Regions from separate parts of the Neptuniibacter sp. QD37_11 genome, predicted to be linked through region 2. Evidence: predicted binding sites of a transcription regulator. Region 2 holds the regulator's gene; each other region holds the start of a gene.
The links. The regulator FNR, encoded in region 2, switches genes on or off when oxygen is low (the NO sensors DNR and NnrR bind a similar motif). The targets are predictions, from matches to a motif close to TTGATNTANATCAA.

Region 1: ppk2 (polyphosphate kinase 2) is a predicted target of FNR. The motif match lies at 8,578-8,591, and genes of this name have one in related genera.
Region 3: ACMXYT_RS09045 (DUF523 domain-containing protein) is a predicted target of FNR. The motif match lies at 7,847-7,860, and genes of this name have one in related genera.

What each region holds. Positions count from the first base shown of each region.
Region 1 is NZ_CP180552.1:3,342,142-3,352,171, forward strand. It holds gene folA (type 3 dihydrofolate reductase) at 1-242, opposite strand, end outside; gene ACMXYT_RS15815 (thymidylate synthase) at 365-1,216, shown strand; gene lgt (prolipoprotein diacylglyceryl transferase) at 1,267-2,043, opposite strand; gene ACMXYT_RS15825 (sulfite exporter TauE/SafE family protein) at 2,054-2,854, opposite strand; gene ACMXYT_RS15830 (NRDE family protein) at 2,939-3,709, shown strand; gene ptsP (phosphoenolpyruvate--protein phosphotransferase) at 3,730-6,003, opposite strand; gene ACMXYT_RS15840 (RNA pyrophosphohydrolase) at 6,019-6,510, opposite strand; gene ACMXYT_RS15845 (HAD family hydrolase) at 6,647-7,300, shown strand; gene ACMXYT_RS15850 (phosphatase) at 7,365-7,589, opposite strand; gene ppk2 (polyphosphate kinase 2) at 7,608-8,513, opposite strand; gene ACMXYT_RS15860 (CBS domain-containing protein) at 8,690-9,097, opposite strand; gene ACMXYT_RS15865 (NADP(H)-dependent aldo-keto reductase) at 9,215-10,030, opposite strand, start outside.
Region 2 is NZ_CP180552.1:2,336,351-2,346,380, reverse strand. It holds gene ACMXYT_RS10815 (rhodanese-like domain-containing protein) at 1-86, shown strand, start outside; gene ACMXYT_RS10810 (pseudoazurin) at 130-576, opposite strand; gene ACMXYT_RS10805 (hypothetical protein) at 688-1,173, opposite strand; gene rdgC (recombination-associated protein RdgC) at 1,272-2,186, opposite strand; gene ACMXYT_RS10795 (adenine phosphoribosyltransferase) at 2,364-2,906, opposite strand; gene fnr (fumarate/nitrate reduction transcriptional regulator Fnr) at 3,070-3,864, opposite strand; gene hemN (oxygen-independent coproporphyrinogen III oxidase) at 3,936-5,324, opposite strand; gene ACMXYT_RS10780 (sulfite exporter TauE/SafE family protein) at 5,368-6,033, opposite strand; gene ccoS (cbb3-type cytochrome oxidase assembly protein CcoS) at 6,026-6,220, opposite strand; gene ACMXYT_RS10770 (heavy metal translocating P-type ATPase) at 6,253-8,769, opposite strand; gene ACMXYT_RS10765 (FixH family protein) at 8,766-9,290, opposite strand; gene ccoG (cytochrome c oxidase accessory protein CcoG) at 9,417-10,030, opposite strand, start outside.
Region 3 is NZ_CP180552.1:1,974,811-1,984,840, reverse strand. It holds gene ACMXYT_RS09090 (SufS family cysteine desulfurase) at 1-337, opposite strand, end outside; gene ACMXYT_RS09085 (DUF2069 domain-containing protein) at 346-786, opposite strand; gene wrbA (NAD(P)H:quinone oxidoreductase) at 824-1,426, opposite strand; gene arsC (arsenate reductase (glutaredoxin)) at 1,428-1,778, opposite strand; gene ACMXYT_RS09070 (YihY family inner membrane protein) at 1,922-3,175, shown strand; gene ACMXYT_RS09065 (acylphosphatase) at 3,194-3,469, shown strand; gene ACMXYT_RS09060 (HDOD domain-containing protein) at 3,515-4,540, shown strand; gene ACMXYT_RS09055 (proline--tRNA ligase) at 4,602-6,326, opposite strand; gene ACMXYT_RS09050 (mechanosensitive ion channel family protein) at 6,405-7,247, opposite strand; gene ACMXYT_RS09045 (DUF523 domain-containing protein) at 7,273-7,752, opposite strand; gene ACMXYT_RS09040 (MaoC family dehydratase) at 7,936-8,367, opposite strand; gene fabV (enoyl-ACP reductase FabV) at 8,587-9,780, shown strand; gene ACMXYT_RS09030 (FKBP-type peptidyl-prolyl cis-trans isomerase) at 9,860-10,030, opposite strand, start outside.

The sequences.
Region 1 (10,030 bases), 1.0 Mb from region 2:
TCTAGGCTAGAAACAACTTTGACACCTTGAGGCGCATAAGATTCCTGTCTAGAGATAACGATATTGGTGCGCCCAGGTAGTGGACGGCCTATAGACTCATAGGTATTTCGCCCCATGATAATCGGCTTACCCATAGTCACTTGTTTAAAGTAACGTAGATCTTCAGGTAAGTGCCATGGCAGCTTATTGTTAACGCCAATCACTCGATTTTTAGCTTGTGCAACAATAATTGCTAAGTTCATCGAAACTCCTAATCGACTTATATCGCTAAGATATTAAGCATCATTTTATATTCTTACCAAAAATACTTAACATTCGGTAACATAATCTCACTGAATTTAAACACAGGGTTAAGCACAAACCAATGAGACAATACCTAGATCTGTGCCAAAGAATTATCGATGAAGGCGTTTGGGTAGAAAACAAACGCACAGGCAAACGCTGCCTTACCGTCATTAATGCTGATTTAACTTATGACGTCGGCCAAGGGCTGTTCCCTATGGTGACTACGCGCAAGTGCTTTTACAAATCAGCGATTGCAGAGATGTTAGGTTATCTCCGCGGTTATGATAACGCAGCAGATTTTCGCAAGATTGGCACCAAAACATGGGATGCCAATGCCAACGACAATGCTGAGTGGCTAGCTAATCCATATCGAAAGGGTGAAGATGATTGCGGTTTCATCTACGGAAAAGTAGGCAGAAACTTCCCAAAACCCGATGGCGGCAGTATCGACCTATTGCGCAAAATTGTGGATAACCTATCAAACGGTATTGATGACCGTGGTGAGATCTATACCTTCTATCACCCGGGCGCATTCCACATGGGTTGCTTACGACCTTGCATGTATAGCCATCATTTCTCACTGCTAGGCGATACACTTTACCTAAACAGCACTCAGCGAAGCTGCGATGTGCCATTAGGTCTGACGTTTAATATGGTGCAGGTGTACTTCTTGCTAGCGATCGTAGCCCAGATCACCGGTCATAAACCGGGTAAGGCGTATCACAAGATCGTAAACGCCCATATTTATGAAGACCAAGTCGAGCTAATGCGTGATGTGCAGCTTAAACGTGAACCGTTACCGTTACCGACCTTTAAAATCAATCCAGATATCAAAACGCTGGAAGATTTAGAAACATGGGTAACCGTTGATGACTTTGAAGTTGATGGTTATCAGCACCACGACCCGATTCAGTATCCGTTCTCGGTTTAGATCAGACAATAAAAAAAGAGGCCTATTTGGCCTCTTTTTTAAGCTCAATTTCATCCGCGCTTATAAGCGAGCCCAACCAACAACATCCCCAGCAGTATCATCGGCAAAGAAAGCAACTGACCCATGGTTAGCCACTCAAATGCGATAAACTGAAGATGCGCGTCCGGTTCACGCACGAATTCTACTAAAGATCGGAACAAACCATAGAGCAGTAGGAATAATCCAGAAACAGCCATTTTCGGTCGCGGTTTAGATGAGAACCACCAAAGCACCACGAATAGCACGAGCCCTTCTAGTGCAAATTCATACAACTGAGAAGGATGACGAGGCAGATCACCTCCGCGAGGAAATACCACACCCCAAGGCCCATCGGTAACACGCCCCCACAGTTCTCCACCAATAAAGTTACCTATGCGGCCAGCACCTAAACCGATCGGCACCAAAGGAGCCACAAAGTCCGTCATAGTAAATAGGGATTTACCATGTTTGCGGCCAAACAGATACATAGCTGCGGTAACACCGAGCAAACCTCCGTGGAAAGACATTCCACCTTCCCACACAGCAAACAACCACAGCGGATCTTGCAGGAATCGATCAAAATGATAGAACAGGACATACCCCATTCGACCACCTAAAACCACGCCCATAGCGCCCCAGAAGATCAGATCGGATATCTGCTCTTCAGTCCAGCCAGAACCCGGCAAACGCGCTCGTCTTACACCTAACCACCAAGCTGCGGCAAAGCCGATCAAGTACATCAAGCCATACCAATGAATCTGCAATGGCCCGAGATCTAATGCAATCGGGTTGATATCATGAACCCACACAGCGCTACTCCTAAACTAGGTTACTGATTAAGAAACGCAGTCCTACACAGAATAAAAAGACTGCAAAAATCCGTTTTAAAACTGGTCCAGGCAAGCTGTGCGCCCATTTAGCACCAAACTTAGCAAAATAAGAACTGGTCAAAACAATACCCGCAAATGCAGGTAGGTAGACGTAACCTGCACTCCAATCAGGCATATCAGCATTACCCCAACCTTCCCAAACATTGGTTAGCGCCGCCATTACTGCAATCGGAAGGCCACAGGCAGCCGATGTAGCAACAGCTTGCTGCATCTGAACTCGCCCCCAAGTGAGATAAGGCACGGTCAGGGTTCCACCACCAATACCAAAAATACTGGAGAGCCAACCAATCACACCACCTGAGATAACAAAAGATTTGGTACTCGCCGATTTTTCACCCGCATCAGGCTTTAGGTTCAACGCCATCTGGATCGAAACCAAAATAGCAAAGCTACCCAACGCAATTTGCAGCCATTCACCGGTCATTTGTCCCGCAGTTTTAACGCCGAGAAATGCACCCAACAGAATACCGGCCGTTAAAGGCTTAAAAATATCCCAGCGGACTGCACCTTTGCTGTTATGTGCCATCGTAGAGCTGATCGAAGTCACTACTATGGTCGCTAAAGAGGTAGCAACCGCTGCATGGGTTAGCACACTAGGCGCCATCCCCTGTAATTCAAAGCAAAAGACCAATACCGGCACGATCAACAGACCACCACCAATACCAAATAAGCCTGCAACAACCCCTGCTGCTGCGCCTAGAATTAAGTAGGTAAGAATTGTGATCAGCATCTTTTATCCTTTACTCTGCCTTTGTGCGATTTGCACTTACAATAAAAACGATCGCTATATTACCCAATTAATGGCCTATTACCTATGTGCTTAATAACATTCGCATATAAGACCCACCCTAAATACTCCCTGATTTTACTCGCCAATCGCGACGAGTTTTATCAAAGAGCAAGCCAAACAATGCATTTTTGGCCAGATCAGTCTCATGTGCTTGCCGGAAGAGACCTAGAACAGATGGGCACTTGGTTGGGCATCAACAAGGAAGGAAAGTTCTCAGCCGTTACCAATTTTCGTGATGGCAACAATATGACCAAATCGAAAAAATCTCGCGGTGAGCTTACAGCCAATTTCTTAACGGGTTCTACTGATGCGAAAAGCTATTTAGCGCAATTGGAGAAAGAAAAATCACAATACGGCGATTTTAATCTGCTTACAGGGGACAAAACAGGTCTGTACTACTGTTCTAACCGCGGAGGTCAAACGCAGCAATTACAACCCGGTGTATACGGAATGAGTAATGCGCTTCTAGACACACCTTGGCCAAAGCTTACCCAAGTAAAACAGGCACTATCAGACACAATCGAAAATGAGATTATTTCTGAGCAGGTTTTATTTGAGATTATGCTTAACGATCAACGCGCCGCAGACGAAATCCTGCCAGACACCGGCGTACCTTTTGAATGGGAAAGGTTGCTCTCTTCTAGTTTTATTCGGTCAGAGACGTACGGCACTCGGGCTATAACACTTCTACTACAAGGACTCGATGGCCGTACAACAGTTATCGAACAAGGGTACGACTATAATGGGCTATTAGAAAGAAGTGAGTATCAACTTACCTTGCCAGCCCTAGGGTAGTAATCTCCAGAAAAAATCGACTAAACAACAACCGGCTGTTTTGGCAGCGCTATACCCAATTCAGTTAGGCGCTCATTGATGAATTTCTGAATGCGATCAGCATCATCCATCGCCATCACATCTTTCAAGAGTTGACCCGCGTCTTCCTTACTCACTTGGCGAATCGCGGCTTTTACTTTAGGCAGATTGGTCGCGTTCATTGATAGCACGTCATACCCCATTGCCATCAACAGCAAAGCACCACCTGGCTCAGACGCCAATTCACCACAGATAGACACTGTAACGTTTTCTTTATGCGCCTCTCGTGCAATGAAAACAAGCGCTCTCAGAACAGCGGGATGGTAGCTAACATACAGATCAGCAACACGAGGGTTATTTCGGTCTACGGCAAGCAGATACTGAGTAAGGTCGTTGGAACCTACCGAGATAAAATCGACACGACGGGCAAATCGGCGTACCTGATAAACAGCTGCCGGCACCTCAACCATCACACCCACCAATGGACGCTCTATATCATGCCCTTCATCTTGCAGCTCTTTAACTGCACGATCGATCTGACGACTTGCTTCTTCTACTTCGCCGACGCTGGTCACCATCGGCAACATGATACGTAGATTACCGTAGCCTTCACCCGCTTTAAGCATGGCGCGTACTTGCACTAGGAAGATTTCAGGATGATCCAGCGTCACTCGGATACCACGCCATCCCAAGAATGGGTTTTCCTCTTCAATTGGGAAGTAAGGTAGTGACTTATCTCCACCGATATCCAAGGTGCGCATTGTCACAGGACGAGGATGGAATGCTTCAAGCTGCTTGCGATAAGTCTGCGCTTGGTCTTGCTCACTCGGGAAGAACTCTCGGATCATGAAAGGCACTTCGGTTCGATACAGTCCGATACCTTCTGCTCCGCGATCAAGTGAACGCGCTACATCGGCGATCAAACCTGTATTTACCCATAACGGCATTCGGAAACCATCTGTCGTTTCCGCAGGCAGGTCCTTGATCGCTTCAAGTTCGGCTGCTTGCTCCTGCTCACCACGCAAGATATCTCTGTATGCCGTTAGAAGATCCTCTCCCGGCTGTACGTAAATTCGACCTGAATAACCATCAAGAATCAGCTCTCGACCATCAATACGCGTTAGAGGCAGATCAACCGCGCCCATAATGGTAGGAATGCCCATGGAACGAGCAAGGATCGCAGCATGTGAGTTACTAGAACCATGCACAGAAACTAAACCGACCAACTTCTCGCTCGGCACTTCTCCAAGCATCGCCGGGGTTAGTTCATCAGCAACTAGTATTGTTTCATCGGTAAATTCGAGTACTGCAGGCGCATCTTCTTGCAGATAGGCGAGCACTCGACGACCTAAATCTTTGATATCCGTCGCACGTTCACGCAGATAGGGATCATCCATCATAGAGAACTGACGCACATGCTCCATGACAACTTCACGCAGTGCACCTTGCGCCCAGTTACCTTGGCGAATTCTCGCTACAACTTCGCCAGCCAAGGCATTGTCATCCAACATTCGAAGATAAACATCGAACAGCGCCTGCTCTTCAGAACGTAAACGCTGGGCTAAACTGCGCCCAACTACTTTGATATCCCGTCGAACAAGCTTTAACGCAGCTTCAAAGTTCGCAATTTCCTGCTCTACATCTTTGGCAACTTTATCCGGAACTGAATTCAGATCTGCAGGAGGCGCAACAACCGTAGCCGAACCAATAGCTACGCCAGCAGAACCCGGTACACCTTCAAAGCGTAAGTTAACAATCTCGCTACTAGGCTCTTCACCCATCGCACCTAAAGAGCCTGTGGCTTCAGCATGAGCAATCGCACCTGCTAGTTGCGCAGATAATGTAACCAGAAAAGCTTCTTCGCTCTCATCAAAACGGCGCTGCGCTTTTTGCTGAACAACTAAGACCCCTAAAACACCGCGGTGATGGATAATCGGCACACCGAGGAAAGAGTTAAAACGCTCTTCACCAGTGGACTCAACATATTTGTAGGCGGGATGTTCAGAGGCGTTTTCAAGGTTGATTGGTTCGGCACGATCCACCACCATACCAACCAAGCCTTCTTCGGCAGATAAGCGAACACTACCTACCGCTTCTTGATTTAGACCCTCGGTCGCCATCAAAACATAACATTGATCCTCGGGATCAAATAGATAAACAGAACAAACCTCTGTGGACATAGCACGCTGGATGCGACGCACAATCAGATTCAGTACCGAGTCCAAATCTGGCGCGATACTGACTTCCTGTACAATCTTCTTCAACACATCCAGCATTCAGTGTCTCTCCTTCTAGGTATTTATGGCATTAAATCTCGATAGTTTAGGTGATAATTCTCGCATTGCCTTGCGATACACCTCTCGTTTAAATGACACAACCTGTCCTAGCGGATACCAATAGCTCACCCAACGCCAACCATCAAACTCTGGCGATTCAGTGTGATCAATTTTTACCGCGCTATCTGCGCTCAACATCCGTAGCAAGAACCATTTTTGCTTCTGGCCAACACATACCGGATGCGAATTGCGCCGGATCATTCGTTTGGGCAATCGGTATCTCAACCAACCTCGGGTTACTGCAACAATCTCTACATCTTCTGCAGCAAGTCCAATCTCTTCTCTTAATTCGCGATACATTGCTTCTTCAGGGGTTTCATCCTCATTAATCCCCCCCTGCGGAAACTGCCAAGCATCTTGGCCAATTCGTCTTGCCCAAAGGACCTGACCCAGCGAGTTAGCCAGAATGATACCGACATTCGGCCTGAACCCATCTGAATCAATCACTTTAGTTATTCCTAATTATTTTTCAGCTATTGTTCCATAATTCTTTGATACTCAGCAAATCCCTTTTCAGACAATTGCATTCAAAGCATATCCTCCCTATCCTTGCGACACTATCTTATTCGTTGAGGAACCTCTTTTGAGCTTAGCAATTTTTGATCTGGACAATACTCTTCTTGCCGGTGACAGTGATCACGCATGGGGCGAATTTTTGTGCGAAAAAGGGATTGTAGATAGCGATGAGTATAGTCGCGCAAACGACTACTTTTACGAGCAATATAAAAATGGCGGATTAGATATTTTTGAATTTCTTGCCTTTGCTCTAAAACCTTTGACGCAGATGAAACGTGCAGAGCTAGATAAGCTGCATTTAGAGTTTATGGAATCTAAAATTATTCCAATTATGCTGCCTAAAGCGGCTGAGCTTCTGCAGAACCACCGCGAACAAGGTGATTACTTGCTTATTATCACAGCGACTAACCGCTTTGTAACAGGCCCTATCGCAGACAAGCTTGGTGTAGACGATATTATTGCAACAGACCCAGAAGAAGTGGATGGTGAATATACCGGTAAAGTTGCGGGTATACCTTGCTTCCAAGATGGCAAAGTAACGCGCCTGAATGAGTGGTTAAAACATAATGACTTCAATTTAGAAGGCAGTTATTTCTATAGTGATTCCCACAATGACTTACCGTTGCTGGAGAAAGTAACTCATCCAGTCGCAGTAAACCCAGATGAAACGCTGGAAGATCATGCCAACGCCAACCTTTGGCCTGTGCTTGATCTACGTTGATCAGGTGTAAACATCCGCACAAAAAAGAGAGGCAATAGCCTCTCTTTTTTATTTCTGTTAAAACTCAATCAAAATGTTCTGCAAAATGACGAACATCGTGAGCTAACTTATCAATCTTATCGGCCGCTTTTTCCATCTCTGCCAAAACAGCCGCACTGATCGCTGACTCAATCAACAGTGCTAACTCATCAAAATGCTCTTCACCAATATCGTTACACATTGCTGTTGGTAATCTCTCCTTAAAAGACGAGACAACATGTTGAGCATGTGCAGTTTGTTTCATTGTCATCGTTTTACTCCTTAACTCTTACTTATGCACTGGGTGACGATCAATTTGCCCTTGGGCATTGCTGACGATTTGCGGATCCGGCTGAAGATCAATCTCTTCACTTTTATTCGGATAAGGCATACGACTAAGTAGATGGCGCATTGCATTAAGTCTTGCGCGCTTCTTATCGTCAGACTTAATCACAGTCCAAGGCGCATCTGCTGTGTCGGTATAGAAAAACATCGATTCTTTGGCTTCTGTATATGAATCCCACTTATCTAAAGAGGCCAAATCGATTGGAGAAAGTTTCCATTGCTTCAACGGATCTACACGACGAGCCTGAAAACGTCGGAACTGCTCGTCACGGCTTACCGAGAACCAGAACTTAAACAGTTTGATGCCACTTCGCGCCAGCATACGTTCCAGATCAGGTGTCTGACGCATAAACTCTAAATACTCAGATGGCGAACAGAAGTTCATCACCTTCTCAACGCCAGCACGGTTGTACCAAGAACGGTCAAACAGCACTATCTCACCAGCCGTAGGAAGATGATTGATGTAACGCTGGAAATACCACTGTCCTTTCTCTTGCTCGGTCGGCTTTTCCAAAGCCACAACACGGGCACCACGAGGATTGAGGTGCTCCATAATACGTTTGATGGTTCCACCTTTACCGGCGGCGTCACGCCCTTCAAAGAGGATAACAACACGCTGCCCGGTCTCGCGCACCCAGTTCTGCATCTTCAATAGTTCTATCTGCAGCTCTTTTTTGCGCTTTTCGTATTCTTTGCGGGAGATCTTTGTATCGTAAGGGTATTCGCTGGACTCAAACAGATCAGTAACTTCCTGATCCAGCAGTACAGTAGGGCAGATTTCTTCTTGCGGTGGCAAGGTCACATCTGCAGTTTGAACATCAACGTCTGGGGTCTGTAACTCCTGGTTCATAGGCTTACCTCTCTAGTTCGGTTAATCAGTATTACTGATTATGCGCCTACTACATCAGGAGTTTCTGATATAGGTCAAACAACCATTATTATTTTAAAAATTAACTTTCTCTCTATAATTATTCTTCGGTATGATCCCTCGTCCTTTGCGGTTAAACCTTCACGGAATAACAGCCTTTAAGCCACCACTTTACAGTGCTTCAAAGACTCATTTAGCTCATGCATCAACATGCTTCGCGTGATGATACCCACAAGCTTATTCTGCTCAACCACTGCATACACTTTTGGTTTATCCAAACCCATCTGCTGAGCCAAATCGACAATACTCAATCCCGGTGCAACCGTAAGTGGATCGGTACGCATAATATCACCAACAATTTCATGGCTATCACAGTGATAGCTGTCGGTAACCAAATAGGGCAAACAATCAAACTCTGATAAAAAGCCAACCACCTTCAAGTTCTTATCCACAACCGGTAAGCCTAAATACCCAGAATCTAGAATATGAGAAACCGCCTCAACTAGGGGCATATCTGCACTTAGCGGCTTATTCACAGGAAACATTGCATCTTTTACTTGTAACATAACCCTACCCACCTGTTTTATCTTGCTGATTACAGTCTGGCAAAGAACTCGAAAATGACAAATTCACAACAAAAAAGGGAGCTGTTAAAGCTCCCCTTTTTGATCAATTCGCCAAAGCTATGGGCATGGATTCGGATAGCGGACATGAATCGCTTCAATCTCCGCCAGTAAACCTTCATCAAGGTTAAGGTTTACCGAGTCTATATTCGCTGTCAGCTGCCCCATGGTCGTTGCGCCAATAATATTACTGGCAACAAAATCACGACTATTAACAAAAGCCAACGCCATCTGAGCTGGATCCAAATTATGCGCTCGCGCTAGCGATACATACTCTTCAGTCGCTTTTATACCTTGTTCATTCAGATATCGAGTGTAATCAGGAAACAGGGTTAAACGGCCTTTCTCAGGCTGAGCGCCATTAAGGTACTTGCCACTCAAGGTACCAAATGCCATTGGTGAATACGGCAGTAGAGACACCTGCTCACGCATCAAAACCTCGGTTAAACCGACCTCGGAGGAGCGGTTTAACAAGTTGTAAGGATTCTGTACGGAAACAACTCGTGGCAGGCCTAATTGCTCAGCATAAGCGAGAAACTTCATGGTTCCCCATGCCGTTTCATTGGATAAGCCCACATATCTAATCAAGCCTTCATCCACCAGCTCTTTTAAAATGTTTAGGGTTTCCAAAATTGCTGCCCCATCGTTTTCTGGAGCATGCTGGTAGCCTAACTTACCAAAAAAATTAGTGGTGCGATCTGGCCAGTGGAGTTGGTAGAGGTCAATATAATCGGTTTGGAGGCGCTTTAAACTGCCTTGGATCGCTTCACGAATGTTTTTGCGATCAAAATGCATTTCAGGGCGGATAAAGCTGACAAAATCACCGGGCCCCGCAACCTTTGTTGCAACAATCACCTTATCGCGGTTATTCCGCTG
Region 2 (10,030 bases):
AGGAAAAGTTGAATTACTATCGAGGTGGTATGCAAGCTTGGACAAGCTTAGGGCTGACTACGGTAGGGGATTATTATCTGGAATAGTAGGGAGTTTTATTGTACCCCCTACTATCTGAGAATAAGGTGTCTATTTAATTTGGTTTAGGTAGTTAGTTAAGCGATCCTTATTCATCACAAACGTAGCGCTTAGCTCAGCCGCATTGGTTTTTACTTCTTCTAGGTTTGTTGGTTTACCTGCTACAACGACCCCCACCATTGCCATCATCGCGTGTGGACGGCATTTGTATACGTACACGCCTTCCTTATCGACGGTGAAAGAAACTTCTTTCATCATTTTTCCTTTCCAGCCTGTCGAACCCGCAGGGATTAGGCTGCTGATTGATTCAGAGTTGTGACCTGGATCTGTAGGTTGGAATGTAACGGTATCACCTACTTCTACATTTAAAATGGCAGGCTCAAAAACCATGGAGCCGTCAGGACCTGAATTTTTCATCATGACTGTATGATCAGCAGCATTAGCAAAATTGGCACATACAGCTAGAGCTAGGCCCGCGCTTAAAGTTTTAATATTCATCGTATGTATTCTCTCTATCTGGTAATGAAAATAATAATGATTATTAAATCATTTGTGGGTGTTGTGAAACATTATTACTTAGAAGTATAAAAATCAAAGGTGTATACGTGCTTAATGACTAGACGGTTTTATGATGGCTGGGCAAAGATCTTTAGATTTTTTAGGAGCCTCTATTTCAGGCATCTTATCCAACTGATTAGCTCCATATATTGCGATAAGCAGGGGAGAAGCAATTACGAACACTAGGAAGCCAGCCATCAACTGCCCTCTCATCCCTTTGCGAATCGGTGTCGGTTTAAAAACTTTGTAGCCCTTAGGTGGGAATTGCGCTTGTATTAACCCTTTGAAAGCCATGGGGAGCATCGTTATGGCAAGGATTAGGAAGATCGAAATAGGTATTCCAATCAGTAAAAGGTGCCAAAGATAATCAGCCCCGTTTAGGCCAAACAGACTGTAACAGTGAGGCTGTTCTGCAAGTCGGGTGATAGATGGGAATAGCCAAAGCTCGCCAGCGGCTATGAGAACAGCGCCTAATCCCATAAACAGGATTATGAGCTTTATCTTCTCGCGCTTTGTGTATTCCGGTGCGTAATCCATCTGGTCTGCCCTGCCCATATTGGAGATGAAAGCTTAATTTATAACCTTACCACTTGTCGCGCCGAGTTATAAATTAAGCTTGGACAGTCAGTTAATAATTAAGGGCGTTGTGCTTCGCCGCCAAAGGCTTCAATTAGAGCAGGGAATAGCTTGCTGAACTCTAGACCCATTTGAACCATATCGGCATCGAATTGAGCGATTTCGTCTTCCGCTGCTTCGTCGGCCATTTTCTCCTGTAGCTGTTCGCTCAGTTTTAGACGTTTGATAGACAGATCTTCTTGCAGAGTAATCTTGAGTTGCTCATCCCATTCTAGAGCGAGCTTAACTACACGCTTGCCTGCTTCTAGGTGAGCAACAAACTCTTCATCTTCTAGTTGTTGGCCTTTGATTCGAATTACGCCGCCTTCTAAAACGTTATCACGTAGCTCACATTCATCTAGTACTTCAAAGCCTTGTGGGATGCTGTCGTGTTGCTCCAACCAATGTGACATAACGGCAGAAGGTGATTGGTTTACATCAGGCAGTGTGATTGGCAGACTGCCTAATGTGCCACGAAGATGACTTAGTAGCTCTTCTGCGCGTTTATGGCTAGAAGCATCTACTGCAATCCAGCCAGCTGCAGGGTTGATCAGAGCGGTGGTCTGCTGGAATTTACTGAAGGCACGAGGCAATAGATCAAGAATCACTTCATCTTTCAGTTGGTCGCGTTCTTTCTTGTACACTTTGCGTGCTTGTTCATGTTCGATGACCGCAACTTTTTCGCCAACGGCGTCTTTAATAACGGCGCCGGGAAGGATCTTTTCTTCCTTGCGTGCAGCCACCATAAACATACCGTGTACCTGATGCGCGTGAACATCATCTAATAAGTGACATGGCGATACCCAGCCATAACGGCTAAGTTCTTGGCTTTTACATGGATGAAAAGCGTGTTCGATAAGTTTTTCTTGCAGCTGCTCTTGAGTGTATTCAAACGCTTCAGTTAGGCGATAGAAAATTACATTTTTAAACCACATAGCAGCTCCAGAAAACGAAAAAATTGGCAGAGCATGGTAGGCAAGATTTGTACGCGATGGAAGAGAAAATCTGCAATTGGCTGAAATAAAAGAGAGGTGAAGAATTAGCTAGCGGGATAAGTAAGAAAGGGATAAAACTGACGGCAGCGATTAGATTGGGCTGCCGTCAGGTTTTAATTAGATGCCAGCGTAAGCAAGAAGGGTATGTACTGGTACACCTGCATCTTGGATTTTGCTAGAACCTTGTAGGTCTGGCAGATCGATTAGTGCTGCTGCTTCTGACACTTCCGCACCAAGTTCTTTGATGAGACTGCACGCTGCTAAGATAGTGCCACCTGTAGCAATCAGGTCATCAAATACCAAAACGCGATCGCCTTCCTTCACAGCATCAGTCTGCATCTCTACAGCTGCAGTACCGTATTCAAGCTGGTATTCCTGATGAATGGTTTCACCCGGTAGTTTGCCTTTTTTACGGACGAGTACCAAAGGAATGTTCAGGTGGTAAGACATGATGGAGCTGATCAAAAAACCACGAGCATCAATACTCGCAATATGCGTGATGTCACTGTCGATATAGCGCTGGATAAATGCATCAGAGATCATGCGAAGCGCTTTAGGATCTTTAAATAGTGGAGTGATATCGCGGAATTGAACGCCTGGCTCCGGCCAGTCTGGGATCGTACGAATTACGGATTTCACATAACATTCGTCATATGACATGAAGAACTCCTTAGAAACAGCAGGTTTTGACACAGCTCAATGTTTTATTACGCAGCAAAAGCTTTAATAAATGCGTTGGGTTACACATTGAGATGGCTACTTAATTGTGCGACTAAATAAGCACCGGTTGCGAAAGCGATCGGTGCTTTTTTATGTGTAGGGGCTAACTGCAAGTGCCTTTGCCACATTGAGCAGTTACAGGCTCTTCAGCGTCCTTAGCTGGACACTCGCCAGATAGTTCGTAAAGTTTATCCAGATCCTGGATATGAACCTCTTTACCTTCAACTTGTAATAGTTCGGACTTCTGGAAGCGGGTAAAAATTCGACTTACGGTTTCAACTGCAAGGCCTAGATAGTTACCGATCTCGTTACGCGACATCGATAAACGGAAACTTGTTTCAGAATAACCACGTGCTTTAAAACGCATCGATAATTTCACAAGGAATGTTGCAACACGTTCTTCAGCATTCTTCTTCGATAGGAGCAGCATCATCTGTTGCTCTTCACGGATCTCTTTACTCATCGTACGCAGCAGTTGGCGGCGTAATTCAGGTAACTGACCGGAAAGTTCGTCCAAACGCTCGAACGGAATTTCACAAACCGTAGTTGTTTCGAGGATTTTTGCAGATACAGGGTATTCGTTGTTATCAAAACCGCTCATACCAACCAGTTCACCTGGGAAGTAGAACCCGGTGATCTGCTCTTCACCTTCATTTGTGATTGTGTAAGTTTTTACTGTGCCGACGCGGATGGCATAAACACTCGCAAATTCTTCGCCTTGGTGGAAAAGATGCTCGCCTTTTTTCAGTGGGCGGCTTTTGTCGATAATGTTGTCCAGGCGTTCCATCTCTGTCATATCCAGAGATACGGGCAGACACAAAGAGCTCAGACTACAAGTGTTGCAGCTTACCTGCTGTAGACTACGTAGTTTTCCATCAGTTGCCTTGTTATCACTCATAGTGCGATCCTGTCGTGGTTATATCGAATGGCTACCCACTGATTATGTAATATTTCCGTAAATACGGAAAGTTAAATAATCTTCGAGAAACGCTGTGAACTCTGATCTTTTGGTATATATGCATCAAATGCCATACATATACGACGAATCAATAGGCGACCAGCAGGAGAGACTACAATCTCATTTGCATTCATGCTGATTAAGCCATCTTTAGTAAATGCTTCTAGCTCAGCAATGGAAGTTGCGAAATAGTCGTCGAAAGCAATATCAAATTTTGATTCAACCGCTGTTTTGTCTAGCTCAAAGTGGCAGATTAGCTGTGTGATTACATGACGACGGATGATGTCATCTTGCGTCAGGCTTACACCGCGCTTAATTGCATGAGCGTTACTATCTACTGCAGCACTGTAATAAGGCATGTCATGCTCATTTTGATAATAAACAGAGCCGATTTGGCTAATTGACGAAACGCCCATAGCGACAAGGTCGCACTCTGAATGAGTCGTATAGCCTTGGAAATTACGATGTAATTTACCTGTGCGCTGAGCAATGGCTAGCTCATCATCAGGCTTAGCAAAGTGGTCCATACCTATATAAACATAACCTGCATCAAGCAGCTTATTAATGGTGGATTCTAGAATCGCAAGCTTAGTCTCTGGGCTAGGCAGTGTTTCTTCCTGAATATGACGCTGCGGACGGAAACGGTCTGGAAGATGAGCGTAGTTGAATACTGAAAGACGATCTGGATTCATTTCGATCACAGTATCGAGTGTTGCGTTAAAACCTTCGAATGTTTGGTAAGGAAGTCCGTAGATCAAATCTAGGTTCAGGGAACGGAAACCTAATCTGCGAGCTTCTTCTAGAATTGTTGCTGTTTGTTCTACTGACTGAACGCGGTTTACTGCTTCCTGAACTTTTGGATCGATATCCTGTAGACCTAGACTGATACGGTTAAAACCGATCTCTCGTAGGACTTTGATTGTTTCTAGGCTTGCTTCACGAGGATCAATTTCGATGGAGTAATCACCGCTATCGTCATCAAGAAGGTTAAAGTTTTTGCGCATTTCAGCCATTAGCTCGACCATCTGCTCGTGGCTAATGAATGTTGGAGTACCGCCCCCCCAATGTAGCTGAGTTACTTTGCGGTCATTGCTGTACCACTTAGATAGCTGAGCCATCTCTTTATAAAGTGTATCCAGATAAGGCTGTGCTTTTTTGCGGTTGCGCGTGATCACTTTATTACATGCGCAGTAGTAGCAAACATGCGCACAGAATGGGATGTGAACATACAGCGAAAGTGGATCATTGATGTCCGCAGAGTTTTGTCCGGTTGTTACTAGATCACTAGGAGACAACTCTGGGTCAAACTGAACAGCAGTAGGGTAGGATGTATAACGAGGACCCGATAGGTCGTATCGTTTGATCAAGTCCAGATCCCATTTAATCAGATTGTTATCCACGTTTGTCTTCCTCTGTAATCAGTTTCTTGCGAAAAGTGCTCAGTTATTGTTGGAATATTCCCATCCAAGGGATGCTGTATAAGCCCATTCCAATAATGATTGCGCCCGAGATATGTTGGGTCAGACGCTTCTGAAGAATTTGTTTAACTTGTTGGGCCAGTACACCGGTTAACAGCATGGCAGGCAAAGTGCCTACGCCAAATGCCGCCATCAATTGTGCGCTGGTTAGCCAGTCGGATGCTGCTGAAGCCCAAATTAAAGTGCTATAAACCAAACCGCATGGCAGCCAACCCCATAGGCCACCCAGCATGATTGCTTGTCCGATATTTCTAACCGGTAGAAGCTTACTCGCAGCGGGACTAATCTGTTTCCACAGTACACCGCCTGCTTTTTCTAGGTGAGTTAAACCTTTCCACCACTGGGCAATGTAGAGGCCCATGAAAATAAGCATCAATCCGGCAAAGCTGCGAAGTACGAGTTGTAGTATAGGATCGGTTAATAACCAACTCAGGCTACCTAAAATGGCGCCTGCAGTTGCATAGCTAATAATGCGCCCAGAGTTATAGCCGAGTAAAAGTAGGAAGCCCTGACCTCCCTTAGGGGAGCTAAGGGAAACGGTGGCAGCTATGCCACCGCACATACCTAGACAATGCGTACCGCCAAGCAAACCTAATAAGAATGCTGTAGGTATGACAAGTGCTTCAGTCATTGCCTTTGTCAGTCGGTTTTACTTTTGCATCATCCGGAATCAGATCTTCGTCATCATCATAGAGAATGCTATGTGCAGGGCTGTCTAGATCGTCGTACTGGCCGTTGTTAACGTTCCAGAAGAAAGCCCAGATAGCAAAGCCAATTAACAAGATGGCAATGGGGATCAGCAGGAAAATTATATCCATTGAAACTACATAACCCTAATTTTCAAATGTGCTTATTCTACCTGATTTTGCATAACCGCGTCAGGCTTAGCCGACTGAGTACCCTGATCTCTGTCATGGGAATGGACAGAACCTCGGGTTAATTTGTTCAGGCGCATCGCATTACCGACTACGACCAATGAACTTGCCGACATACCGATCGCTGCCATATAGGGAGCAATGAAGCCAAAGGCCGCTAATGGTAAAGCGCTTAGGTTATAGCAAAGTGACCAAGCTAGGTTCTGCTTAATGATTCTTTGAGTCTTTCTCGCGAGCAAAATACCATCAGCCAGACGCAATAGATCGTGGCTGATCAGTACGCCATCCGCATTGGTTTTAGCAAGATCAGAAGCGCCGCCCATAGCGATAGACGTTTGAGCGCCTGCAAGTACAGGGATGTCGTTAATACCGTCACCTACCATAATTACATGTGCACCATCTTCTTGCAGCTTATTAACATGAGCAAGCTTCTCTGCAGGTGATACGCCAGAGATAGTGGTATCTATCCCTAGTTGGCTTGCTACTTCCGCTACCGCTGAAGAGTTATCGCCCGTCAGCATCTGACAGTTAAGCCCCATCGAGTGAAGGATCTCAATTGTCTGTTTCGCTTCACGGCGAATCTGGTCATTCAGACGGAACCATGCTAGTGCTTGAGTCTCATTACACAGTAGCAACCACTGCCCACTTGTTTCAGGTAGCGATGGCTGGCTTTGCGTTAGGATCTCGCTCGCGTAATCAGGTTTACCAATACGGTATCTTTGATTGTCGATCACTCCTTCGATGCCTTGACCAAGTGTTGCTTTGATCTCGGTTGCTACTAGATCACCTTGTTGATCGTGGAACGCTTGTGCAATTGGATGTTCACTGTGCTTTTCAAGCGCAGCAGCAAACTTGGTACAGGCGTCTTGATCATGATCCGCTAGAGGAACCACTTCTTGAAGACTGAGGTTACCCTCGGTTAGCGTGCCTGTTTTATCGAAAACAACATGAGTTGCCGTCGAAAGGCTTTCAAGAACATGGCCTCGGGTAATTAATAAACCGTTTTGGCGCAGTGTTCCTGTGGCAGCAGTGAGTGCTGTCGGAGTGGCCAATGAAAGCGCACAAGGACAAGTGACTACCAGTACAGATAGGGTAATCCAGAATGCATGAGCAGGCTCTACGAAGTACCAACCTGTCGCTACAACGGTTGCGGTGACTAAGACCGCCGCTACAAAGTAGCTAGCAACTTTATCAGCAATCTGAGCAACTTTAGGTTTGTCTTCTTGAGCACGATCGAGCAAACGAACAATGGCTGATAGTTTGGTCTCGTCACCCACCTGAGTGATTTTAATCGTGATCGGGTTTTCGACATTAATCGTGCCGCCAACAACCTTGTCATCGATATCTTTGCGAATAGGTAGGTATTCACCCGTTAGCGCAGCTTCGTCTACTGAGCTGCTACCAGCAATGATGATGCCATCAGCAGGAATCGTATGGCCTGGTTTGACCAAAACAATATCGTCTAGCTTAAGCTCTTGAGCGGGTACTAATTGTTCTTCACCATCGACTAGTTTGATAGCACTAGCCGGTAGTAAGTTGAGGAGTGCATTACCCGCTTTGCCTGTTCTATGACGGGCCTGCATTTCAAGGTAGCGGCCAATTAACAGGAAGAAGGTGAACATAGTAACGGAGTCGTAATAGACCTCACCACTATTCGTGATGGTTGCCCAGACACTGGCTAAATAAGCTCCACCGATTGCGATAGAGACAGGGAAGTCCATGGTTAAGTGTCGAGTTTTAAGATCCCTTAGCGCTGCAATAAAGAAAGGACGTGCAGAATAAAGGATTACTGGGGTTGCAATGACTAAGCTAGCCCAGCGGATAAAGCTGACATACTTATCTTCCATGCCCTGTAGAGCACCGCCATAAAGCGCGATAGCAAACATCATTGTCTGCATCATGCCGATGCCGGCAACACCTAGACGGCGAGTTGCACGCTTACGTTCCTGCTCTAAGAGCTGCTCTTCTTTGTCAGGGTGGTAAGGGTGGGCTTGATAACCAATTCGGTATATCTCAGCCATGATTTTGCTGAGTTTTGCTTGGGATTTATCCCAAGTGATACGAGCGCGGTGGTTAGTCAGGTTGACCTTAGCTTTACTTACGCCCTCGATATTACTGATGTGGTGATCGAGTAACCACACGCAAGCTGCACAGGTAATACCTTCGATAACCAGTGTGGCTTCGGAGCTAGATTCATTAACTTTGACGAAATTGCTTTGCACATTTTCGTCATCGTAAAGCTCAAGTTCAAGAAGCAGTGTTTCCGGAAGGTCCTTAGTGTTAAGCTCCGGCGAGTAGGCTGCTTCAGTACGATGTTTGTAATAATTGTCCAAGCCACTATCTACAATAGTCTGTGCGACTGCTTGGCAGCCTGGACAACACATATCTCTACTTTCACCGTTAATTACAGCACTATAGTTACTACCCGGGGGGATAGTAAGGCCGCAGTGGTAACAGTCAGCAGACTTTACTGAGTTAAGGTTGCTGCTCATTGTTCGTGGGCAGGTTTAAACTCAATTGTATTCTGATCGTATGGTGGATGTGCCTCTGCACGGAGGTTCCAGTTGCGGGCTTCATCCTTCAAGATCAGATAACGCTTACCTTGTAGCAGGCTCTTTAAGCTGCCTGTATAGGCTTCAGTGCCAGGAACTTGCTTAAGCAGAATACTCTGATCGTATTGCTGGTGAGTAGGGTGAATGATACTGAGGTTAAGGAACTCTGGAAGGTAATCGCCTTTGCTCTTAAATTTCAGCATTAGGTCGCCAGTTGTATTATCGAGATTTAACTGTCCACTAACGCCAAGGTCGATCGCTTCTTGAGACTGACTTTTATCTACAAAATGGCCGCGGGCTACTTTGTAGTAGTCATCTTTTACCAAACCGTCATGTGTAACGATGGATAGGTAAAGGTAAAAAGTTCCGTAAAAAACTACGGCAATAATTGGTGATAAAATAAACCAAAGCCAAGGTTGTTTGTACCATGGGCCGGGGATGTTGTTGTCGCTGTCACTCATGTATCAATACCCAAAAAAAAACTGTCGTATCCAAAACTGGAACACCCAGTTTCAGACCGACAGCTATTCTACCTTATTTCTAAAAGAAGGGGCCTAGAATTTCTTCTTATCGACCCTTCTTTTGACCTAGCGCTTAGGTGCAGGACCAATAAAGCGGTTTTCCTCTTCAATTAGGATATCGGAATTGTCCGTTGCCATTACTTTGAAGGTGATATTGTTATTGGCTTTGCTTAGGTATTTTTTCTTGATATTCAATCTAATTGGTAAATCGATCAGTTCGCCAGCTTTAATAGTGACTTCTGACTTACCAATATATTCAAGGCCTTCAAGGCCAGTGACTGAAATAGTGTAGCTATGATCAACTTGCTCTTTATTGGCAAGTTTCAGTGTATATACGTTCTCGATGACGCCTGAAGTGACTTCGTTATATAGCTGTCCACGGTCTCGTAATATGTCAACTTCGAGCGGGATACGGCTGTAGACTGTGTAGGCAAAAACAACACACATAGCACATAGGACAACAAAGTAACCGATCAGTTTAGGACGCATAATATGCGTTTTATTGCCTTCGAGCTGATGTTCAGTTGTGTAGCGTACAAGGCCTTTTTCGTAACCGACGCGTTCCATAATGTCGTCGCAGGCATCAACGCAAGCGCCGCAGGCTACACACTCATACTGCAGACCGTCGCGAATGTCGATTCCCACTGGGCAAACATAAACACAGTTGTAGCAATCAATAC
Region 3 (10,030 bases), 360 kb from region 2:
TTAACTGCTGGCCCCAGCTGTTGGCAACTAGGTTGATCCCCTCTGTCGTACCCCGTGTCCAGATGATCTCTTTTTCACTGCGGGCATTCAGATAGCGAGCAACGGTGCTGCGAGCAGACTCAAAAAGCAGCGTAGCATCCGCGCTGAGCGCATGACTTGCACGATGAACATTGGCGTTGCTCTGCTGATAATATTCAGAGACAGAATCTATGACACATTGCGGCTTTTGAGTTGTAGCAGCGTTGTCTAAAAAGGTTAAAGAGTTTCCGTTAACTTTTTGATTTAAAATGGGAAACTGCTTTCTTATGTCCTGTAATAAAGTCTTAGGATCTCGCATACTTTGGCTTAGCTATCCTTAGATGCATCATCTTTATCTGCAGCTTGTTCAGCCCAGTGAGCCAGCTGTTTGTTATAGCGCGCACGCCAGCGTGTGTACATCATGGCGCTGGTGAAAAGCGCACCTACAAGTAAGGAATAGCCAATGCCATAGATAGCCGTATTTGGATTAGTCGCAGCTAATACCGCCTGCATAAACAGCAGTAGAAGCACAAAACAAAGCCATGCGTGTCCACGAGGATTACCCTTAATAATCACCCCTGCAAATGCTAGCAGTGGAGCCATATGGATAAGCCAAATAACCCAAGGTTTTCCGGTTGGAACAGGAATAAGGAAAAGGTGCCAAAGCGTAAACCAACCAAGCAAACCTAGGTAGCTTCCTACACAAAGGATACGCCCTAATTTAGCTTTGCTTTGATAATCGTGATCATCAGGAATATATGCTTTCAACTGCTTGTACTCTCGTGGTTTTACTAGGCGTTTAAAATTAAACGTTGTTTGCTAATCGGCGGGCCAGTTCACCCAAGCGCTTACCTTGGGCAATACATAAATTCTTTTCGATTGGGTCTAGCTCATTGCTATTGTCTGGCCCCGCTACATGTGTCGGCCCATAAGGAGTGCCGCCGCTTTTAGTTTTCAATAACTCAGATTCGGAATAGGGTAAGCCGGCAATGACCATGCCGTGATGTAGTAAAGGCATCATCATGGTAAGCAAAGTAGTTTCTTGGCCGCCATGTAAACTAGAACTGGAGCTAAACACAGCAGCAGGTTTATCAATCAGCGCACCTGACATCCATAAGCTGCTAGTGCTATCGATAAAATACTTTAATGGCGATGCCATATTTCCAAAACGAGTCGGGCTCCCTAACGCTAAACCAGCACAGTTGGCTAAATCCTGTTCGGAGCAGTAAAGTGCGCCTTGATCAGGAATTGAAGGTTCTGTTGCTTCAGCAACCGTTGAAACTTCAGGTACAGTGCGAAGACGAGCTTCAATGCCAGACTGTTCTACACCACGGGCAATATGTTTAGCCATCGATTGCGTGGCACCGTGGCGGCTGTAGTAGAGAACGAGGACGTAGGGAGCGCTCATGTTAGATGATTTCCAGAACAGACTCTGGTGGACGACCGATTCGTGCTTGATCGCCTTTGATAACGATAGGGCGTTCGATTAGTTTTGGCACATTGGTCATGATCTCAATGATCTGATCTTCAGAAAGAGACATATCATCTAAGCCGTTTTCTTTGAATTCAGCTTCTTTTTTGCGAAGTAGATCGCGAGCAGAAATACCTAACTGGCTTAGCACTACTTTCAGCTCATCAGCAGAAGGTGCTTCATCAAGATATTTACGAACTTGTGGCTCTACACCGTTCTCTTCTAATAGTGCTAGAGTCTGGCGAGACTTAGAGCAACGCGGGTTGTGATAGATAGTTACTTCACTCATTGTGCTATACCGTACTAAGGGATCAAGGTGAAATGATCCGTTCATTGTGTTGGATTATGCGATATTGTATACGCCTGTGTTGCAGATTTCATGAAGGAACTGCATTTTAGGCCAGTGCTTAGCTGATTATTATGAGGATGGAAATGGCTTCGCTGTTAAATCACCGCGTTACACTGTTTATTCGTTATCTATTTCGACAGTTTCTGCAGAATCAAGGGATTCTTAATGCGGCGGCATTAACTTATACCACGCTGTTTGCTGTAGTCCCATTGATGACTGTGTCTTACGCGATGTTGGCGGCAGTTCCCTCTTTTCAAGGAGTGGGACAGGAACTACAAGAGTGGGTGTTTGATAATTTCGTGCCTGCCACCGGCGCCGTAGTACAGGATTACCTCAACGATTTCTCTTCTCAAGCACGTAAATTAACCGCAGTAGGTATTGCATTGCTGGCCATCACATCGATTATGATGATGAAAAATATAGAGGCAGCATTTAATCGTATCTGGCGAGTGAATGAACCGCGTAAAGGACTATCAAGCTTTCTGCTTTATTGGGCTATTTTGAGCTTGGGGCCAATTTTGATCGGTTTAGGTTTAGTTTTAACCTCTTATATCGCAAGTTTACCGTTTATCAGTGAGGCGACAGAGGCGGTGGGTCGTGCGCGCTTATTGTCAGCATTACCTACAATCCTGTCGGCTACCGCTTTTACTTTGATGTATGTAGCTGTACCAAACTGCCCAGTACCGTTTAAAAGTGCGCTATTAGGTGGTATTGGCGTAGCACTGTTATTTGAAACGGCAAAAAGAGGCTTTACTGCGTTTGTTACCCAGTTCCCATCTTACGAACTAATCTACGGTGCTTTCGCAGCTGTACCTCTATTTCTACTTTGGATCTTTATCAGTTGGGTCATCATATTGATGGGTGCTGAGCTGACGCGCTGTATTACAGTTTATCGGCCTAATGAGCGAACTAATGATCTTCCGCATCTATATTCGGTTGTGGCCGTGTTGCACCGTTTATGGAAGGCTCAACAGCAGGGGGAATCAATCTCGGATCACAAGCTTCTACAAGAGGTAGATGCTTTGGATCAGGGGCGTTGGGATAGCTATCTAAAGATTCTGTTGGAAGGTGGTATTGTCAAACGCAGTGACCAAGGTGAATACCTATTAAGCCGTGATCTAGGCAGCTTAACGTTATATCAACTTAACCAACTACTTCCTTGGCCTACACCTTTACCGGTAACTACTAGCAGCTTAGTAGAGTGGGAGAGAGTACTTAACGAAAAATTAGTGAAAACTTCAGAACAGGAGCAGCAGGCTTTTTCTCTAACTTTAGAATCATTGTTTTCTGACAAAGATGAAAACAGTATTAGCAGTACAAAACAAATCAACGGTTAAATTTTTAGGTTTTTGAAAGTGGCAGATTTATCTATTCATGCATTTGTCAGTGGCCGAGTCCAAGGTGTTTGGTTTAGACAATCAACTAAAGAAAAGGCGCTATCTTTAGGTGTCCAGGGTTGGGTTAGAAACTTAAATGATGGACGGGTCGAACTAATGGCCACGGGTGAAGAGCAGGCTGTGCTTCAGCTAGAAGCTTGGCTGAGCCAAGGACCAGAGTTAGCGAACGTGGCTGAGGTTATTAGTGATAGAGTTGATAGCATTGATGCGCCTCAAACCTTCGAAGTGCGCTAATCATTTAAACTATCATTTAAGTTACAACAGTCTTTGGAAGGGACTATGTTTGATAAATTAAAATCTTTTGTTGGTTTGGGAAATGAACATTCTGCTAAAAAGAGTGTGCTTAAAGCTCAGGCTTTTGACGAAGAAATACAGAAAGTTGAAGAAAAAGATGCTTCACCGCAAACGATAGAACATTCCAGAGAATTATCATTTTCCTTTATCAGTAATTTATTAGGTGTAAGGGCTGTAATTACAGAGGAATCAGCCAAGCAAGAAGAATCATTACGAGTTGTTCTGGAGCAAGAATTAAAGAACTTAGACGAAGAATCTATACCTAAGCTTTCTAAGAATGCACTTTTATTGATGAACGCTTTGGTTGATCCAGATTCTCCTCAAGAGAGAATTGTAACAGCTATAAAAGAGGATCCTGCGCTTGCCGGTAAAGTTATTTCTATTGCCAATTCGCCTACGTTTATTGGCTCAGACATGGAGATTAAAGACTTAGAGCATGCGCTAAGTATGTTGGGCCAGCAAAGATTAAAGGATGTTGTTTTATCATCTTTGGTGGCAGATAAATTTGAGATCGATAGTTTTTATTTCGAAGTATTTGGCAAAGCGTTATGGGGACATTCTTCTGAGGTGGCTAATAATGCTAAAAAAATATCAGAAGTGATTGGTGGTAATCCAAATCTAGCTTACTTTGTTGGTTTAATTCACGATGTAGGTAAGCTGATTATCTTTAAAAAGCTCATAGAGTTACATGCCGATGGAAAGCAACAGCCACACCCGCAAGTATTTAGTAATTTGTTAGCTGATTACTCAAATGCTTTGACTAGACGTGCATGTGAAGTATGGGAGCTACCAAAGGATTGGTATACACCTATCCTTGAGTTTCAGATGGAAGTGCAAGGTGATTGCCGACAGTCTGAATCGGTAGCGTTGTTCTTGGCCAATGCTTATGCGGAATTACATGCCTTATTTAGTGAAGGTGAAATCACTGAGTTTGAGTTGGTATGGCGCCTTCAGCAGGCCGGTTCAACTGTTGATGATTACAGAAAACTGTATCCAGTAGAAGATAATTAAAAGCAATAAAAAAACGGGCGTAAAGCCCGTTTTTTTATGATGTTCTAATCTGAAGTAAAGCTTACAGATTGATACGCTCAGCTAGTAGCGGTAGTACACCGTCTACTGCAACGTCTTGTTTCTCGTCGTCGCGACGGCCTTTGTATTCCAAAGTACCCGCTTCGATACCTCGAGGAGAGATAACAACGCGGTGTGGGATACCCATAAGGTCAGAGTCAGCAAACTTGACCCCAGGGCTAGTCTTCTTATCACGGTCATCCATGATTACATCGTAACCTGCCTGCTGTAGTTCATTGTACAGCTTGTCAGTTAGCTCGCGTACTTCATCAGACTTATCGTATTGAAGCGGGATTAGTGCAACGTGGAATGGAGCGATCGCTTCTGGCCAAATAATACCGCCGTCATCGTGGTTCTGCTCAATCGCAGCTGCAATGACACGGGTAACACCGATACCGTAACAGCCCATATCCATTACTACAGACTTACCATTTTGATCCAATACTTCAGCACTTAGGGCTTTTGAGTATTTCTGACCTAGCTGGAAAATATGACCTACTTCGATACCACGTTTGATGACAAGTGTACCGTCACCGCATGGGCTCGGATCACCTTCAACAACGTTACGAAGATCTGCGACTTCTGGTAGATCGACATCGCGATTCCAGTTGATACCAAATAGATGCTTGCCGTCGATGTTAGCGCCAGCACTGAAGTCAGATGTTTTAGCAACCGTACGGTCAACAATCACAGGGATGTTTAAGCCAACAGGGCCAAGGGAACCAGGGCCTGCACCGATTAGATCGCGGATCTGTTCTTCTGTAGCAAATTCTAGTGGTTCAGCAACTTGTGCAAGTTTCTCTGCCTTGATCTCGTTTAACTCGTGATCACCACGAACCAATAGAGCAACAAAATCTGCTTCGCACTCTTCAGATGCTGCAACGATCAACGTTTTAACTGTTTTCTCAATTGGTTGATCAAACTGCTCAACCAATTCATCAATCGTCTTCGCATTTGGCGTATCTACTGTCGTCATCTCAACAGATGGCGCTGCTAGATCGCCTTCAGGAGATAATGCTTCAGCTAATTCTACGTTTGCTGCGTAATCGCTGACATTAGAGAACGCGATATCATCTTCACCAGAGTCAGCAAGTACGTGGAATTCGTGAGATGTTGCACCACCGATAGAGCCAGTGTCCGCAAGTACAGGGCGGAAATCCAAGCCTAGGCGGTTAAAAATGTTAGTGTAAGTTTGGTGCATTACATCGTATGTCTGTTGAAGGGACTCCTGACCTACGTGGAAAGAGTATGCGTCCTTCATGATGAATTCGCGTGAGCGCATTACGCCAAAGCGAGGGCGAATTTCGTCACGGAATTTCGTTTGGATCTGGTAAAAGTTTGCAGGAAGCTGTTTGTAGCTTTTGATCTCACGGCGGATAAGGTCAGTAATTACCTCTTCGTGTGTAGGGCCTACACAGAATTCACGGTTGTGACGATCATTAACGCGCAGTAGCTCAGGACCGTAAAGTTCCCAGCGTCCAGACTCTTCCCAAAGCTCAGCAGGCTGAATTGCTGGCATTAGAACTTCCATCGCACCGGATTTGTCCATCTCTTCGCGGACAATACGCTCAACTTTACGAAGCGTGCGAAGGCCAAGCGGCAACCAGTTATAAAGACCTGAAGCAACTTTACGAATAAGGCCCGCTCGAAGCATCAACTGGTGGCTGATGACTTCTGCATCAGATGGCGTTTCCTTAACGGTGGATATGAGATACTGGCTAGTGCGCATACTTTTACTCAATCAATTTTAAATTCGTTTCAAATCGCCACATTGTAGGTGGCTGCAGTGGTGCTGCCAAGGAAAAAACTACTCAGCAGCTGCATTTTTCAATGTAACTTCCCGTTGAGGGAATGGAATTTCTATATCGGCGGTTTGAAGTGCTTTAAATACAGCTAAATTCACTTGATATTGCACTTCAAAATAGCGGTCAGTCGGCACCCAATAACGGTAAGCAATATTGATAGAAGAATCTGCAAAGGCTTCGATGCCCACTTGTGGCGGTGATTCTTGGGAGAGTTCATCAAACTGGGCTAAGGATTGTTTGATTACGTGTATCGCAACCTCTGGATCTGCACTGTAGCTAATGCCAACAGAGGCTTCGACAACTTTATTAGCGAAAGAATTGGTTATTACTTCGCCGACGATGTGCTTGTTGGGAATTGTAATGATCTCGCCGTCTTCTGTGGCCAGTAGGGTATGTGCGAGCTTAATCTCTGTTACGACTCCAGAAATATCGTTAATCGTAATTGTATTACCGACGACAAAAGGGCGGGTCAAGATAATGGTGAAACCTGCACCATAATTGGAGAACACGCCTTGTAGAGCTAGTCCAGCACTTAGAGATACTGCGCCGATCGCTGCCACAAAAGGCGCAACGCTGATACCAAATTTACCTAAACAAATCACCAATACCATCGCTATGATTAGCAGTTTTACGGTACTGGCTATAAATAAGCTCAGGGTAACATCAACGCTATTCCTTTCGCATAGCTTAAGAGCGAACTTGCCTATTGATCGAGCGACAATCAGGCCGATCAAAAAGATGATGATTGCGCCAATTACCTGAAAACTGTAATTGACGAAAAAATCTATGACCATATTTGTTAAACGAGTAATGGTTTCTAGCTCGTTTTGAATCTCTTGCTCCATCAATAGGCCTCTTAACTAATTCGTTTCAGGCCGTCATCCTTTCAGAATCTTCGATAAAAGCAAAGAGTTCAGGCAGTTCTTTTTCACTGAATACAGGGAAGCCGTTACGCATTAATTCAGCTGCGGCTACACCTGAGCCTTCAACGAGGTTGCCGGAAAAATTACCGTCATAGATACGTTTGTTGCCGCAAGAAGGGCTTTTAGCCTTCATAAGCGCGCAAGCGACACCTTCGCGTTTGGCAATTTCTAAGGTTCTTTCAGCACCTGATAAAAACTCAGGCGTAACGTCGTTGCCATCTTGTGTCGTGATTAAAATAGGGAATTTGCACTGAGTTTCTGCTGGTGGGCGCGGTGTGCTTAAGCCACCAGCGACTTCAGGGCAGATAGGGACAAAGCGGCCTTCCTTGTGCCAACGCTGCAATGTTGGGTGGTCAATTAAGTGATGGCCGCCATCATAGCGTACGCGATCACCTAGCATGCAGGCGCTAATTAAAATCTTCTTCATGGTAGTCCATTTTTGTTGTTATTTTTTGCTGGCACATTCTACTCATGGGTAGAAGGATCGCAATCGACTAAAGTCTAGAATTTAATCGATTCTATTGATAAGGATCATGAAAATTAGGAAGGAGTGATAAATATGGGGTAGGAGGCGCTAGCTTAGATAAAGCTAGCGCATAGAAAGAGGAAATTAAGCTTCTTTCTTATCAACCATAAAGGTTGCTGTACCTGTAGCAACAACTTTATCGCCTACAGTTACGTCTGTTTTGCACTTTACGCGTCGGCGGCGTGTATCAATCTCTTCAACTGTTAGTGTTGCTTTCGCTGTATCACCAATAAATACAGGTGCACGGAACTTAATCTGTTGATCAACATAAATAGCACCCGGCCCTGGAAGCTTAGTACCTGCAACAGTAGAGATTAGCGCAGCACTAAACATGCCGTGGACAATACGCTTTTCAAATGGCGTTGTTTTAGCGTAATCATCATTTATGTGAACTGGGTTAGTGTCACCGGAAATACCCGCAAACATGCACACGTCTGCATCAGTAATGGTTTTGGCAAAGCTATCGCTCATACCTACTTCTAAATCTTCTAGGTAGTAACCGTGTAGTTCCTGCATGGGGATGTTCCTTTAAATAGAATATGCAATCTGCGCATCATAACCAAAAGAAAGCATCTCTGCCTATGTATAAAATCAGTTAGTAACAATTCGTAAGAATTAATTATCTCGGTAAATTTGGCCTGTGAATTAGGGATGCCGCATGAAACTGTCAACTTGCAATGAATTGCTGTATCTTACAGGCCAAATTTTTCTAATGGATTTGAGACCCGTTTAGCCATGATTATCAAACCAAAAATTCGCGGTTTTATTTGTACTACTACTCACCCAACTGGCTGTGCAGCCAATGTGCGTGAGCAAATCGAATACACTCAGAAGAAGGGCGCTATTGAAAATGGCCCTAAGCGTGTTCTAGTAATTGGTGCATCCAGTGGCTACGGTCTATCTTCCCGTATCGCAGCAGCATTTGGTTCGGGCGCAGCGACAATTGGTGTGTTTTTCGAAAAGCCAGGTACTGAGCGTAAAACAGGTACTGCAGGCTGGTATAACTCTGCAGCATTTGATGCAGAAGCTAAGGCAGCTGGTCTTTACTCTAAAAGCTTGAATGGCGATGCTTTCTCTCACGAAGCCAAAGAGAAAACGATTGCGCTAATTAAAGAAGAGATGAAGCAGGTTGATCTAGTTGTTTACTCTCTAGCTTCCCCTGTTCGTAAAATGCCAGATTCTGGTGAAGTTATCCGTTCTTGCCTTAAACCTATCGGTGAGCCATACAAATCTACAGCGATTGACACTAATAAAGATGTCATCATCAATGCTGAGGTTGAGCCAGCGACTGAAGAAGAGATCGCAGCGACTGTAACAGTCATGGGCGGCGAAGATTGGGAACTATGGATGGACGCGCTATCTGAAGCTGGCGTGCTAGCTGATGGTTGTAAATCTGTAGCCTACTCTTACATCGGTTCAGATATCACTTGGCCAATCTACTGGGATGGTGCACTAGGTAAAGCTAAGCAGGATCTTGATCGTGCTGCTAAAGCAATCGATAGCAAGCTTAACGCAACAGGCGGCCAAGCGAACATTGGTGTTTTGAAATCTGTTGTGACTCAGGCAAGTTCAGCAATTCCGGTTATGCCTTTGTACTTGGCAATGTGCTTTAAGGTAATGCGTGAGCAGAACCTACACGAAGGTTGCATGGAGCAGGTTCAGCGTTTATTCGATACAGGTCTATACGGCAATACAGCTGAAATGGACGATGCTAACCGTTTCCGTATGGATGACTGGGAGCTTAAAGAAGAAGTTCAGAATGCGTGCCGTGAGATCTGGCCTCAGGTGACTTCCGAGAACCTATTCGATCTTACTGATTACCAGCTTTATAAAGATGAGTTCTTGAAACTATTTGGTTTTGGCATCGACTCCGTAGATTACGAAGCAGATGTCAGTCCTGTAGCTGAATTCGATGTAAGCGATATCTAATCGTTTATACATAACAGGAAGCCAATTGGCTTCCTGTTTGCTATGCGTTGCCTCGATCGAACATCCTGTCAGAGATCGATCAGTTCTTAAAATCTAACAGTTCTACGTCAAATATAAGCACGGAGCCAGGTGTAATCACACCTGCAGATCCATTCCCATACGCCAGGTTTGATGGAATATAGAAACGGTATTTGTCGCCCGTTGCCATCAATTGTAAGCCTTCTGTCCAACCTTTAATGACTTGATTGAG